Regions from separate parts of the Robertmurraya sp. FSL W8-0741 genome, predicted to be linked through region 4. Evidence: predicted binding sites of a transcription regulator. Region 4 holds the regulator's gene; each other region holds the start of a gene.
The links. The regulator LexA, encoded in region 4, represses DNA repair genes until DNA is damaged. The targets are predictions, from matches to a motif close to CGAACATATGTTCG.

Region 1 (3,218 bases), 2.0 Mb from region 4:
GAAGAGTTCCTTGCAACCAAAGTGGAGAATGATGATTATTGGGAGCTACGGGAACAATTAAATGATTTAAGAGAAAAAACCGGTTCGTTTTATGTTTACACATTAGCAGTGGATGATGACAAAAATGTAATGATGTACATCGATGGTCTGCCAAGGGACTCTGATATTTCCGCATCAATTGGTGCTCCAACTACGGCAACAACTTACGAAGATATCGAACCAGTTCTTGATGGAAATGTGAGTCATACGGAAATTGTTCACGATCCGGAATATGGGGATTACTTATCAGCGTTTGCCCCTATTACCAACAGCAGCGGCAGTGTGATTGGAATATTAGGAGTGGATATTGATGCCAGAGCGGTAGGGGCTATCCAGAATACAGTTAATAAAGAAGGGTTGCCTTTATTCATCGGAGTAAACGTTTTGGCCATTGCCATGGCAGGTGGTGCTTTATTTTTGTATGTGAACCGAATGCTGAAAAGATTTCCATCACTAACAAGAACAGCAAATGTGATTGCAGAAGGTGATCTAGTTGCGGCTGATAAAATAATGAAGGAAGAGCACAGCAATAGTTCAGGAGAAATGAAAGTTTTATCAGACGCCTTCAGCGTTATGATTCGAAATATGAAAGAGATCATTTTAAATATTTCTGCTACTTCCATGAAGTTAATGGGGGCAGCAAAACATCTGAACGCAAATGTTTCTGATGTAAATGAAGCAAGTACGATGATTGCAAAATCCGTAACAGAAGTGGCTAGCGGCAATCAAACACAACTCCAGAAGACGAATGAATCGAAAGTCGCTATTGAACAAATGGCGCAAGGAATTCAAAATATCGCTGAATCGGCAAGCCATGTAGCAGAATCGTCACAAGAGATGATCAACAAAGTTAAACGTGGGGACGAAGAACTAACAACAGTTATGAATCAAATCGATAGGATTCAGGCAACTGTGTCCCAAAACTCTAATGTTACAAAGGAATTGGGGCAACAGGTTCAAGAAGTGGAACTCATTTTAAAAGTTATTTCTAATATCGCCGATGAAACCAACTTATTAGCTCTTAATGCTGCAATTGAAGCAGCAAGAGCAGGGGACCATGGCAAGGGATTTGCTGTTGTAGCAGACGAGGTAAGAAAGTTGGCCGAGCAATCCAAGCATTCTGCGGAACAAATTTCACGGCTAATTGCAAAATATCAGCACACCACGATACAGGTCGTAACAGAAATGGACAATAGCATAAATGAGGTAGAACTCGGCGTCAACGCCATCCATTCAGCCGGTGCTACCTTCAAAGGAATCTTTGAGGCGATTCAAAAAGTAAACGAAGAACTCCAAGAAGTGACAGCAACAACGGAACAAATGTCAGCAGCCTCAGAAGAGCTATCCGCTTCCATCGACGAAGTCGCCCAATTATCCCAAGCATCCGCAAGCTACTCAACCGAGGTTGCCGCCTCAACCGAAGAGCAGATGAACATTTTCAACGATATCAAAAGATCAACGGACCTTTTACAAACACTATCTGAACAGATGGACGAAGCAATTAAGAAATTCAAGATTTAATGCGAATATGAGAATGAAAGCGACCAATGGAAATGGCAATTTCGTGGTCGCTTTTATTTGTCGCTGCTGTTACTTGGGGGTTAGGATCAAAACCTCTGGGACTCTGGATCATAGCGGAGCGCAAACAAGTAGGAATCGGTGCAATCTCGTACAGATCGCGCACAATCAAAACGAGATCAGTGCAATCCTGAGAAGAATACGCGCAAACAAGGAAGAAACCGTCGCAATCCCAGCCAAAACACGCACAAAGCAAGATCCGCGTAATCGACGCGAAAGCACACGAAACCCTCCCTCGCACTTTCGTACAACTCGTCCAAACCACTTGCAATCCCCACTCAAAATTGGCAAAGTCCTCTTTCAAACTCCCAATTTTGAATGAAACTATTTCCAAAAGTAAAAAAAACGAATATCCGTTCGCATATTATTGGTTAGTTTTTGATTGTTTGTGGTAGAATGAGAATATGAGTTCATCGGATTCAAGTGGAGAAGGAGGCTTTTGTGTGAAGGATCAGTTTGAATTGGTTTCGAAATATTCACCTCAAGGGGATCAGCCAGAGGCTATACGAAAAATTGTTGAGGGAATAAAGACGGGGAAGAAGCATCAGACTTTGCTTGGAGCTACAGGAACCGGGAAGACATTTACGATTTCCAATGTCATTAAGGAAGTGAATAAGCCGACCCTTGTCATCGCTCATAATAAAACGTTGGCAGGACAGCTTTATAGTGAGTTTAAAGACTTTTTTCCCAATAATGCGGTTGAATACTTTGTCAGCTATTATGACTATTATCAGCCAGAGGCATATGTTCCTTCCACTGATACATTTATTGAGAAGGATTCAAGTATTAATGATGAAATAGATAAGCTTCGTCACTCGGCAACGTCCGCTTTGTTTGAGCGGAAAGATGTCATCATCATTGCCAGTGTTTCCTGTATTTATGGTTTAGGTTCGCCTGAAGAATATCGGGAAATGGTTCTTTCTTTAAGAACAGGAATGGAGATTGAACGCAATCAGCTTCTCAGACGATTAGTAGATATACAATATGAGCGTAACGACATCAACTTTCAACGTGGTACCTTTCGCGTAAGGGGAGATGTGGTTGAGATTTTCCCTGCTTCAAAGGATGAGCATTGCTTAAGAGTAGAGTTTTTTGGTGACGAAATTGATCGGATTCGTGAAGTGGATGCTTTAACTGGTGAAATTATGGGAGAAAGAGAGCATGTTGCTATCTTCCCAGCATCCCACTTCGTGACCCGTGAGGAAAAAATGAGAGTAGCGATTGAAAATATTGAAAAAGAGCTGGAAGAACGTTTAAAGCACTTAAGAGAAAACGATAAGCTCCTTGAGGCTCAGCGTTTGGAGCAAAGAACACGTTATGATCTTGAAATGATGAGAGAAATGGGCTTTTGTTCAGGGATTGAAAACTATTCAAGACATTTAACACTAAGACCGTCCGGTTCAACGCCATATACACTTCTCGATTATTTCCCAGAGGACTTTTTAATTGTCATTGATGAATCTCATGTGACGCTGCCACAGGTTCGGGGAATGTATAATGGTGACCAAGCACGAAAGCAAGTGCTGGTCGATCATGGATTCCGATTGCCTTCAGCGATGGACAACCGTCCATTGAGATTTGAAGAATTTGAACAACATATT
Region 2 (3,218 bases), 850 kb from region 4:
GATCGAGTTTGCAGTTTGTCACCTTGAAAAAGTCGGTCATTCTCAATTCAGGCTTGGCAACATACAGTAAAACCTGTAATTATTGCTGAATTCTCCACAATGTCCATCTAAGCAAAACTTTTCAGAAAAATCCGCGGGCCTAGACTGGAGAGGGAGTTTAGCTAATTTCAACTTGTAAAATTTTAGTAAAGGAAAGACTCAAAGTATCATCGTCATTCACTATTTTTAACGAACCTTCTATTGGATCAATTTTTTGAATCCAGCCCCAGAACTGTGCTGGTTCGTATTTTTCTGCATAGGTAATCGTAACTGCCCGCATCTGTTCGATTGATTTCAGAATCTCACGATTGATCTCTTCGAGTTGATCATGATCTAGTAGAGGCGGGATAAACTCTTGCTGTTTTCTCTTTTCTTCTAATAACTGTTCTTTATGCTCAGGCAGCATCATCCGACTTGATTCCCAGCGCAAATTATGTCCTTTGCTTAGTTTATTTATTTTCATTTGTTCACTCCTATTTGTAATGTCCACCTATTTTTCTGGCACGCTCAAAAGCTTGCCCTGCTTGAGTTAAAGAAGAGGCCCGAAAAATAGCCGTCCGTCCATATTTGTTCCATATGGCATCTAATGCATGATTTAAGCGCTCTCTCTCCAAATAGTTATCGAATAAATCGATTTGATAGCAGTCAGATGCTTGTAGGTTGGTTAATGAAACACCAAGGCTTCTGACTGGTTGCCGATCCCAGTGTCTTAAAAATAATTCATAGGCTGCAGTAAAAATATCCATATCAAAATTAGTAGGAACCGGCAATGTCATCTGTCTATGGAAACCAGTTGGAGCATCAAAATCAGTCCCTCTAACTCCGCATGAAACGGTAGTTCCCATATAGCCTTTATTCCTACATCTTCTAGCTACTTCAGTACAAAGCTCCAATAAAACGGTTTTGATTTCCCCTATTTCAGAATAATCTCTTGGCAATGTCATATGATGTCCGATTGCTTTTTGCTGCTCATGTGTTTTGACCGAAACAGGAGAATGGTCAATGCCATTGGCGGTTTGCCAGAGAACTTCTCCATTAATACCCCAGCGTTTTTTTAGTATTTCGACGGGAAATGTAGCTAATTCCCCAATTGTAAAGATGCCCATCCCCTGCAAATTTTTCTCCATTCTTCTTCCAACCCCAAACATCTTGCCAACCGGTAGTTTCCAAAGCTGTCCCATATTCGTTTCATCTAGCTTAAATATTCCATCTTCATTTTGTTTTGCAAAGTTATCACAAGCCATTTTGGCAAGAGCTTTGTTTTTGCCAATACCGATCCTCGCATATACTCCGACGTTATTGAAAATTTGTTGCTGCAATGCAGCTGCAATTTCGTACTCATTTCCCAATATGTTCAAGCTTCCAGAGACATCCAAAAATTGCTCATCAACTGAAAATGGCTCAATTAAATCGGTAAATTGCTCCATGATCCGGCTAATCGCCACTGAGACATTTATATAGGTTTGCATATGCGGTTTAACGACAACTAGTTGAGGGCATTTTATTTGAGCTTGCCACAAAAGTTCAGCAGTCTTAATTCCAAAGCTCTTGGCAATTGGACATGCTGCGAGAATAATTCCCGACCTTCTTTCAGGATCTCCGGCTACTACTAGAGGTTTATGCTGATAATCTATATTTCTAACCTTTTCCACAGAAGCATAAAACGATTGAATATCTACAAGGAAAATCACTTTATCCTTCATGCTGATATCTTCCTTTCTCCAAAAGGGAACATATATTCGTATTCATTATATGCGAATATATGTTTGTGTAATACTGGTAAATATTTCTGGGTGGTAAAAAGAATTCTTTTGAGTATTAACAAGAAAAGTAAACATTTGTGAAGAGAAAAAGAGTGACAGTTTTAGATTGGTATCATGAAAATGGTTAGGCAATAGGATTCGGGAAGAAATAATGGAGCAGATGCCATATTCTTGAGTCGGCAGTAGATATAGTAAAAACAGTGATAAATCGATATTTGAAATTCATTAATAATGTAAAATGATTTAAAGGTAGTTCAAGGAGGTTTTATACTCATGTTTGTAGAAATTTTTAACTACGAATTAGAAGGGTTGAAAAAGAATGCAGAAGTGAGTGAGATAAAAGAAAAGGGGGATGGGGTTTGAAGCCTATAAAAGTTTATCATTATGATGCATTTAGCAAAGAGCCTAATAAGGGGAATCCTGCAGGAGTTGTTTTGAACGGAGATGAGTTAACTGAAGAGGAAATGCAGGAGATTGCTTTAAAAGTAGGTTTTAATGAGACGGCTTTTCCAGTTGAATCGGAAGTAGCTGATTTGAGAATACGTTTTTTTACTCCTGGTCATGAAATGAATCTTTGCGGTCATGCCACGATGGCAACGGTTTATGCGTTAAAAACGAAAGGATTGTTAGGGGATAAAACGGATCTAACAATTGAAACAAGAGCTGGAATATTGCCTGTAACGATAACCGGAAGTGACCAATTTATAACGATGAAACAAGCTCAACCAAAATTTGAAAGCTTTAATGGTTCAAAAAAAGAACTAGCAGACTCAATCGGATTGGAAGAATCTGATATCGAAGACAATTTACCAATAGTATATGGAAGTACAGGTACGTGGACATTATTAATACCAATAAAAAAATTAGAGGCATTTAAAAAAATGCGCCCTAATAATCATATGTTCCCTTCTATTTTAAAGGAAATACCCACAGCATCTGTGCACCCATTCTGTATGGAAACCTTTGATTCCAATGCCAATATGCATGCTCGACATTTTTCTTCACCGTATTCAGGTACTGTCGAGGATGCAGTAACGGGTACAGCTTCAGGAGTGATGGGAGCTTTTTATGCGACATACATTAATCATCATTTTAAAAAATCTTTGCACCTTATTGTTGAGCAAGGTCATGAAATTGAAAAAGATGGTCGAGTTATGGTCCGCATTTTAAAAAATAATGAATCTTTAGATGTTGAAATTACTGGAAATGCCGTGTATGTAAAGGATTTTGACATTTTGTTAGAAGAAGCAAAGCCCATTTAGTAAAGTGATTCTTTTCAATCGCAAACAGGCGTATCTGATAATGTTACTGTCCAATGAGAAATAGATTGATTAAAAAGCTTATACAATATAGCAAGTGGAGAACCATTTTCTTCACTTGCTTTTTTGAACAAATCCGCAATAAATCGTAAAAACG
Region 3 (3,218 bases), 1.8 Mb from region 4:
CGGATATTGGAGCATCACGGTCTAATACGAAGATCCAATCAGGATTACTTTGTGCAATCGCCTCAACTGAAATCTCATCACCCTGGTGATCTGTAGTCGTATTCTCAACTTCTAAAGCTGGAATCCATCCAAAAATTTCAAATAACGGACCCCAAACACGTCCAGTGTGCGGAGCTGAAAAGTTTATATTTCCACCTGAAACGATAACACTCATCACTCTATCGCTGCCATTATACGCAGACTTAGCTTTTTCAATCGCCTGCTCAAAACTAGCTATCAATTGTTCAGCCTCTTCATTTTTATCAAAAATTTTCCCCAAATTAAGGGTAGTTTCTTTAAATCCATTTACTAAATTTTCTCCAGGCGCACTGGCTTCCTCAGAAACGTCAACATTTAGATCAATAACAGCAGCATTTGGCACTAATTTTTTTATATCTTCATAATATCCGGAAAACCTTTGACCTACGATAACAAGCTCAGGGTCTACAGCCGCTATTATTTCAAGGTTTGGCTCACGGTGATTCCCAATATCTTGAACGTTTTCATCTATTACATACGGTGAATCCGAGGTCATTACCGCTTTTGGTACAGCAGCTAACTCAATATTCCAATCTGCCAACGTTTCAAACGTTCTATTATCCAAAGCTACTACATTCTTGGGATTTACAGGAACCGTAACCGTTCCGTGTGCATCAGTGATTTCAACTGTTGCAGGTTCGGTTGCCTCCTCTTCTTGCTCACTTGCTTCAGGTTCATTATCCTCAGTTTCACTATTTGCATTATCCGCACTTGAACATGCCGCCAACATCAAAATAAAAATGGCCATAATGACAGTTAATTTAAACTTCCCCATCTCTCTTACCTCTTTCCTTATGTATTATAAATTTTTAAAATTCAGAGCCTATTGAACTGATAAATTGACTATCTATGTTCTTTTTTATGCCCTCATAAAATACTCTTTATCTCTATAAAACACAGGCATATCTACAACATAAAACAAGATAATAATTATCGCTTTCAAGCCAGCTCCAACTTTTTCAAATAATCATTTCAATTATTCCTTTTTGATTGATAATGATTATCATTACTATCACACAACTATTATCTTACTTCTAATTGATAATGATTGTCAATATCATTTATGGGAATATTTATAATAAAGGATATTTTATCTGAAAGCGCCTCCATCTATTTTGCTTATGGTCAATCGTACCTAATCGAAAAGGAGGAATACAAGCGTCTATTTATTTTATTTTCATAGACATTAACTTCCTCGTTAATACAATAAGACAGTTAAGACAATCATACGAATCAACAATGTCCACATCTTGGTTATAGCCATACGGTTCACTACCAGAGGGTAATTTTCCACAAGCTCCACCCGGACATAAAAAAAAGGATCGAAAATATCCCCAAAATAAAAAAGAAGCCTCTCAAAAGTTCAATGAACTAATGAGAAGCCTCCGTTAAAAACCTCAATGTTAGCAAAATGTTAACTTTTCACTCTTATCTTACATAAAGTCCTTATATATCAAGGGTTTGGTGACATAATGTCTAGCTGCAACGGCTTGCCCCTCGAGGTCATAAGCCACTCTAGGAATGAAGGAAAAGAGCGCCTTCTTTCCTAGATCGTCATATGCTTGTCGGGGCTGAACAAGCCGTTTCCGCTTTTCGTTATTACATCATGCCGCCCATCTTTGGCGCGTATTTCGCACCGTTTCAGCACCTTTCAAACCCTCTATTTTATTGTATTTCTACTAACCTATATTTCTAGTCATTTTCGTGTTTTTTCAAAACTTAACAGAAAATAAGTGATTTTTATGTGATTAATGTGATTAATGTGATTACTCAACCAGGAGCGCTTTCCACTTTCAAAATATCAATAAATTTTACTTTCTCTGTATTATACCCTACTTCAATATGCACCATCTGTGTTTGGCCATCAAGTTTCGAGATTTTGCATCTTGTTGGCTCACCTTTCCAGATGTGCAAGATCACTACAATACCCTCATTGTGCGCTTCAATAAGTTGATTTGCTAAGTCTTCAAGTTCAAATTCATCCCTTTTTGGTCTAGCTGCTTTCTTAACTTTTTTTGGTTTCGCTAACATCATTTAAAATCACTCCTTTTTAAATATTTTAAACGAACGTATATTCGTTATCAAGTTGATTTTCGAACAAATGTTTGTATAATTAAATCATAAAGGAGATGGTTAAATGAATAAGTTAACGAAAGGTAGTAATTTACGATGGGAATCAAGCCGGATAATGCTACCGGAGCATAAAGAAGAACTTATTAAGTTGGGGAAAGATAAAGAAAAAGTACCTAAGCCAATTTTAGACGAACAAGAACTTGAGCAAATAAACATTGATATTTATAACTCACTTAATTACACCATGCCTATGCGACTTACACTATGGGATGATGGATATTTTAAAGACATTGAGGGCGTAATCGACAAAATTGATTACGTCACTAAGACCTTATTAATCGACACAGACAAGGAGATATTAAGGTTATCGATTAATGACATTAGCAAAACGGAGATGATTTAGTTGGCAATTATCCCAGAGGATGACCGTAAAATCATTGAGCAATCCATTTTATTGCCGATGCTTTTAACAATCCTAGATAGAGACAGGCGAATTTTTGAGTAGCTATCTGTTAAGTTTAAGCCGTCCTATTTTGCTCTCATTGAAAGTATCATTTTTCACAAAAAACATAATAATAATAATAAATGAGTTATGCATAATATTGTAATTTCTTTTGCGACTGAAATTTTTTTATTAATTTCTACAAATTTCTGCACAAGTGATTTTTCAAAAGGTATATTATTTTTATAATTGATGTTAATATATTATAAGAAATAAAGGGAGGTATTAATTTGAAGAACGATGAAATCCGACCAGAAATAACCGACATTTTTAGGAAGTTAAATATTAATAGCAAAGAAAATAGAAAAAAGTATACTTTTGGTTCAACACTGTTAGATGATGAAACAAATAGTAAATTTGTCACCAAACATATTGTTGTAACTCCAACCGAAAGGGGGGAACAAAGATAAAATGCCTAATTGGAGTGAAATTTTAAATGAAATCAATATTTTTAACAATCCTTTTGATTCAATTAGAAGAAAATATCTAAGGGCCTTACATGAAATTACTGAGAGAAATGTAATAGTTTATTATTCAGGATGGCTTCAAAAACAAGAATTAGTTG
Region 4 (3,218 bases):
GGCATTTCATAAATTATATTCAATATTTTATGAAGCATCAATATAAACTTTATTAGATAAGCTTTATTAACAGAATTGTTGATAAAACGATTTTTGCCTCATTTCGTGTGATGCTTGGTCTCGCACGCTTTTCCGTTAAACTGAAGGGTTTTTTGACAGGCATCTGTTTTTTTTGATGCGTATTAAATGGTAATATGCAAAAAAACAAACCCCTGAAATATCATTTTCAGAGGTGAGATTTACTTAGGTGATAATCGTTGTATCGCTTGTTGGCGCAAAGTTTGTGACAACTAGGACGACTGGAGATGCTGCTTCAATTGTTGAACCAGTAGGAACAGTTATCACTAATTGTCCTACACCAGTAGCACCTGGCGTGTAGGCAATTAAGTCATCCATTTGCAGCACACCATTTATATAAACATTAATGTAGCTATTGTCAGCCGTTAATTCTGGAAGTGTGTCTGCTGCTGCTCCAGTGTCAGTCCAGAAATCCTCAACCGCAATCGTTAAAGTACCATCGCCAGTAACTTGTTCTGCCGCTTCAGTGAAGAATCTTTCAACAGTTGGAAATGTGCTAATCGTCGAAGTTGCACTAATTGCTAGTTTCATAATCTGCAGGGGCAAGGTAACTCCTCCTTTCCAAGTTTTTACTATATTATGCCTGTTGTCATTTATTGACTAAACTTACGTATAGATAATGTAAGACCAAGCACATAATCTCGACCTATTTATATAATGTTGAAAAAGGCATGTATCGTGAGCATAAAGGAGGAAAGAAAAGGTGGCATCTAAAAATAGGGATCGCAATCATTTTATCAAACCCTTTTTGACCATTCCGTTAATTCCTCCTGTCATCTCCCGCCATCATCTTCCTAAAAAAGTGGAAGTATACGAATACTACACCGTTTCAGATGGAGAATCAAAATCATACAAAGAAGTAGATGGAATTCCTGAATTAGGGAAGCAGGTAATTCTTGCCCCCTCGCAAGTATCATATATGAATCTTTTTATTAACGGAGTGTTGCAGCCGAAGGACTGCTACGCAGTGCAAAAAGGAGAAATTACATTAAAAACAGAAGACGTGCCCCCGAAAGGTGCTCCGGTGATTTTGCAAATGTTAAAATTTTAATGATTGAGGGATAAGAAAAAGTAATCGTTGCCCTTTAGTAGTCTTTAGTTCTTCACGTCTTCGACTTATTTGTTTGCAGTCAGCCTAGAGCGGATAATATTGCTAAACTTTTCCCAGTTATTTTTTAGTTTCTGTCGATTGTTTTATCTCTATTCTCTTAAGCAAATATTCTGTTTGCAAAAAAGCAAAAAAGATAAAAAGGGGAATAAAGAGAAGAATGAGTTTGCGATGCCAATTTAAGTTATACTTCATATCAAGAGAAGAAGAGAGTAAGCTGACTAGAAATTGAGAAATAAGAGTGCTCATATAAAAACCCTTTCAAAATTTTTTCTTTTAATATGTAGTAAACGAAGAAAAATTATTCAAAAGGAACAAAAAAAGCAGGATAACCTGCTTTAAGAGATTGATAAGATTAGTGTATATGACGGTAAACACCGATAACTTTTCCTAAAATGGAGACGTTTCTCAAAATAATCGGTTCCATCGTTGAGTTTTCAGGCTGCAAACGAATATAATCTTTTTCTTTGAAGAAGCGTTTTACCGTTGCTTCATCTTCTTCAGTCATTGCTACCACAATGTCTCCATTACTGGCAGATTGCTGTTGCCTAACAATGACATAGTCACCGTCCAAAATCCCGGCTTCGATCATACTTTCTCCCATAATCTCAAGCATAAATACATGTTCGTCGTCTGCTGCAAAGCGCTCAGGCAATGGAAAATACTCCTCCACATTTTCGATTGCCGTAATCGGCAGTCCGGCAGTAACTTTTCCGACAATGGGTACATTTACTACTCTACTTTTCGGAATATTTGCTTCTTCATCAGCTTCTAAAATTTCAATCGCACGTGGTTTCGTTGGGTCCCGGCGGATGAGCCCCTTGCTCTCGAGTCTAGCTAAATGCCCGTGAACGGTTGAGCTAGATGCGAGGCCAACAGCTTCACCGATTTCTCTTACGGATGGCGGATATCCCTTTAGCTTGACCTCGTCTTTTATAAATTCAAGAATATCTTGCTGTCTTTTTGATAGCTTTACCATATTACACACCTCGAATTCTATTTCTTGCTTTGATTATAGCATGTATTTCCAACTGATACAAACATAAGTTCGAACTTTTTATTGACTAGAAACAAACGTTCGTATTATAATGAAATTAATAACGAACATATATTCTTAGTTTGAGGTGTGAAAGATGAAGAAACTATGGAATCAATATTGTTACGCAATTCTATTAATTGGTTTGAGCTTTGTACTCGCATTTGTGTTGGCAGAAAAAACGCCTACTTCTATAGAGGAAGATTATTTAACAATTAAAGTTGAGGAAGGGGATTCCTTATGGAAGTTTGCGGAAACGTACGCTGACGAACATCAGCTTTCTCCTGCTGAATTTATCAAGTGGGTAAAAAACGCGAATGAAATTGATGAGACAATCTATGTAGGAGACTCTATCGTCATTCCGGTTAAGAAAGATGGATTATATATTGCCAGCAGCCGAGAAGATGAATAGAAATAATTCAATGAAAGCAATTATTTACTGCCGTGTTAGTACAAATAAGGATACCCAAGAAACATCATTGGCAAGACAGGAAGAAGAATTATTGACCTTAGCTCAACAATATCATCTTGACGTTATTAAAGTGATAAAAGAAAAAGCGAGCGGCTATGATTATGAGCGTGAAGGCATCTTGGAGATGCTTTCTATCATTAAAGATCAAGATGTAAAAATTGTTCTTATTCAAGATGAAACAAGACTGGGAAGAGGCAATGCGAAAATTGCCTTGCTTCATTGTATTATGAAAGAGGGCGTTTCTCTTTTTTCAATTGCTCACAACGGAGAGCTGCAAATCTCCGAATCGGATTCAATGGTTTTACAAATTGTTGCAATGGTGGAAGAATACCAAAGGAAATTACATAATAGTAAAATTAAAAGAGGCATGAAGCGGGCTGTTAAAGATGGTTACGAACCTCAAAGAAACCTTAAAAATCTTGGTTTCAACAGTGGTAGAGAAAAGTTGGAGGTACCTTTAGAAGAAATCATTCGCTTGCGCAGAAATGAGTTGACTTTTGCTGAGATTGCTGCGACATTAAGAG

Region 1: the regulator LexA is predicted to act here: its motif matches at 1,964-1,977, upstream of uvrB (excinuclease ABC subunit UvrB).
Region 2: the regulator LexA is predicted to act here: its motif matches at 1,795-1,808, upstream of NST02_RS10235 (DNA polymerase IV).
Region 3: the regulator LexA is predicted to act here: its motif matches at 2,143-2,156, upstream of NST02_RS23265 (YolD-like family protein).

The regions. Positions count from the first base shown of each region.
Region 1 covers NZ_JBBOQG010000001.1:976,703-979,920, forward strand. Annotated here, with positions in the region: gene NST02_RS04645 (methyl-accepting chemotaxis protein) at 1-1,560, shown strand, start outside; gene uvrB (excinuclease ABC subunit UvrB) at 2,061-3,218, shown strand, end outside.
Region 2 covers NZ_JBBOQG010000001.1:2,126,872-2,130,089, forward strand. Annotated here, with positions in the region: gene NST02_RS10230 (YolD-like family protein) at 158-502, opposite strand; gene NST02_RS10235 (DNA polymerase IV) at 513-1,742, opposite strand; gene NST02_RS10240 (PhzF family phenazine biosynthesis protein) at 2,162-3,064, shown strand.
Region 3 covers NZ_JBBOQG010000001.1:4,774,111-4,777,328, forward strand. Annotated here, with positions in the region: gene NST02_RS23260 (siderophore ABC transporter substrate-binding protein) at 1-853, opposite strand, end outside; gene NST02_RS23265 (YolD-like family protein) at 1,849-2,112, opposite strand; gene NST02_RS23270 (YolD-like family protein) at 2,216-2,554, shown strand; gene NST02_RS23275 (hypothetical protein) at 2,884-3,063, shown strand; gene NST02_RS23280 (SDH family Clp fold serine proteinase) at 3,065-3,218, shown strand, end outside.
Region 4 covers NZ_JBBOQG010000001.1:2,976,389-2,979,606, reverse strand. Annotated here, with positions in the region: gene NST02_RS14465 (DUF4183 domain-containing protein) at 244-624, opposite strand; gene NST02_RS14460 (DUF4183 domain-containing protein) at 782-1,129, shown strand; gene lexA (transcriptional repressor LexA) at 1,542-2,165, opposite strand; gene yneA (cell division suppressor protein YneA) at 2,320-2,634, shown strand; gene NST02_RS14445 (YneB family resolvase-like protein) at 2,645-3,218, shown strand, end outside.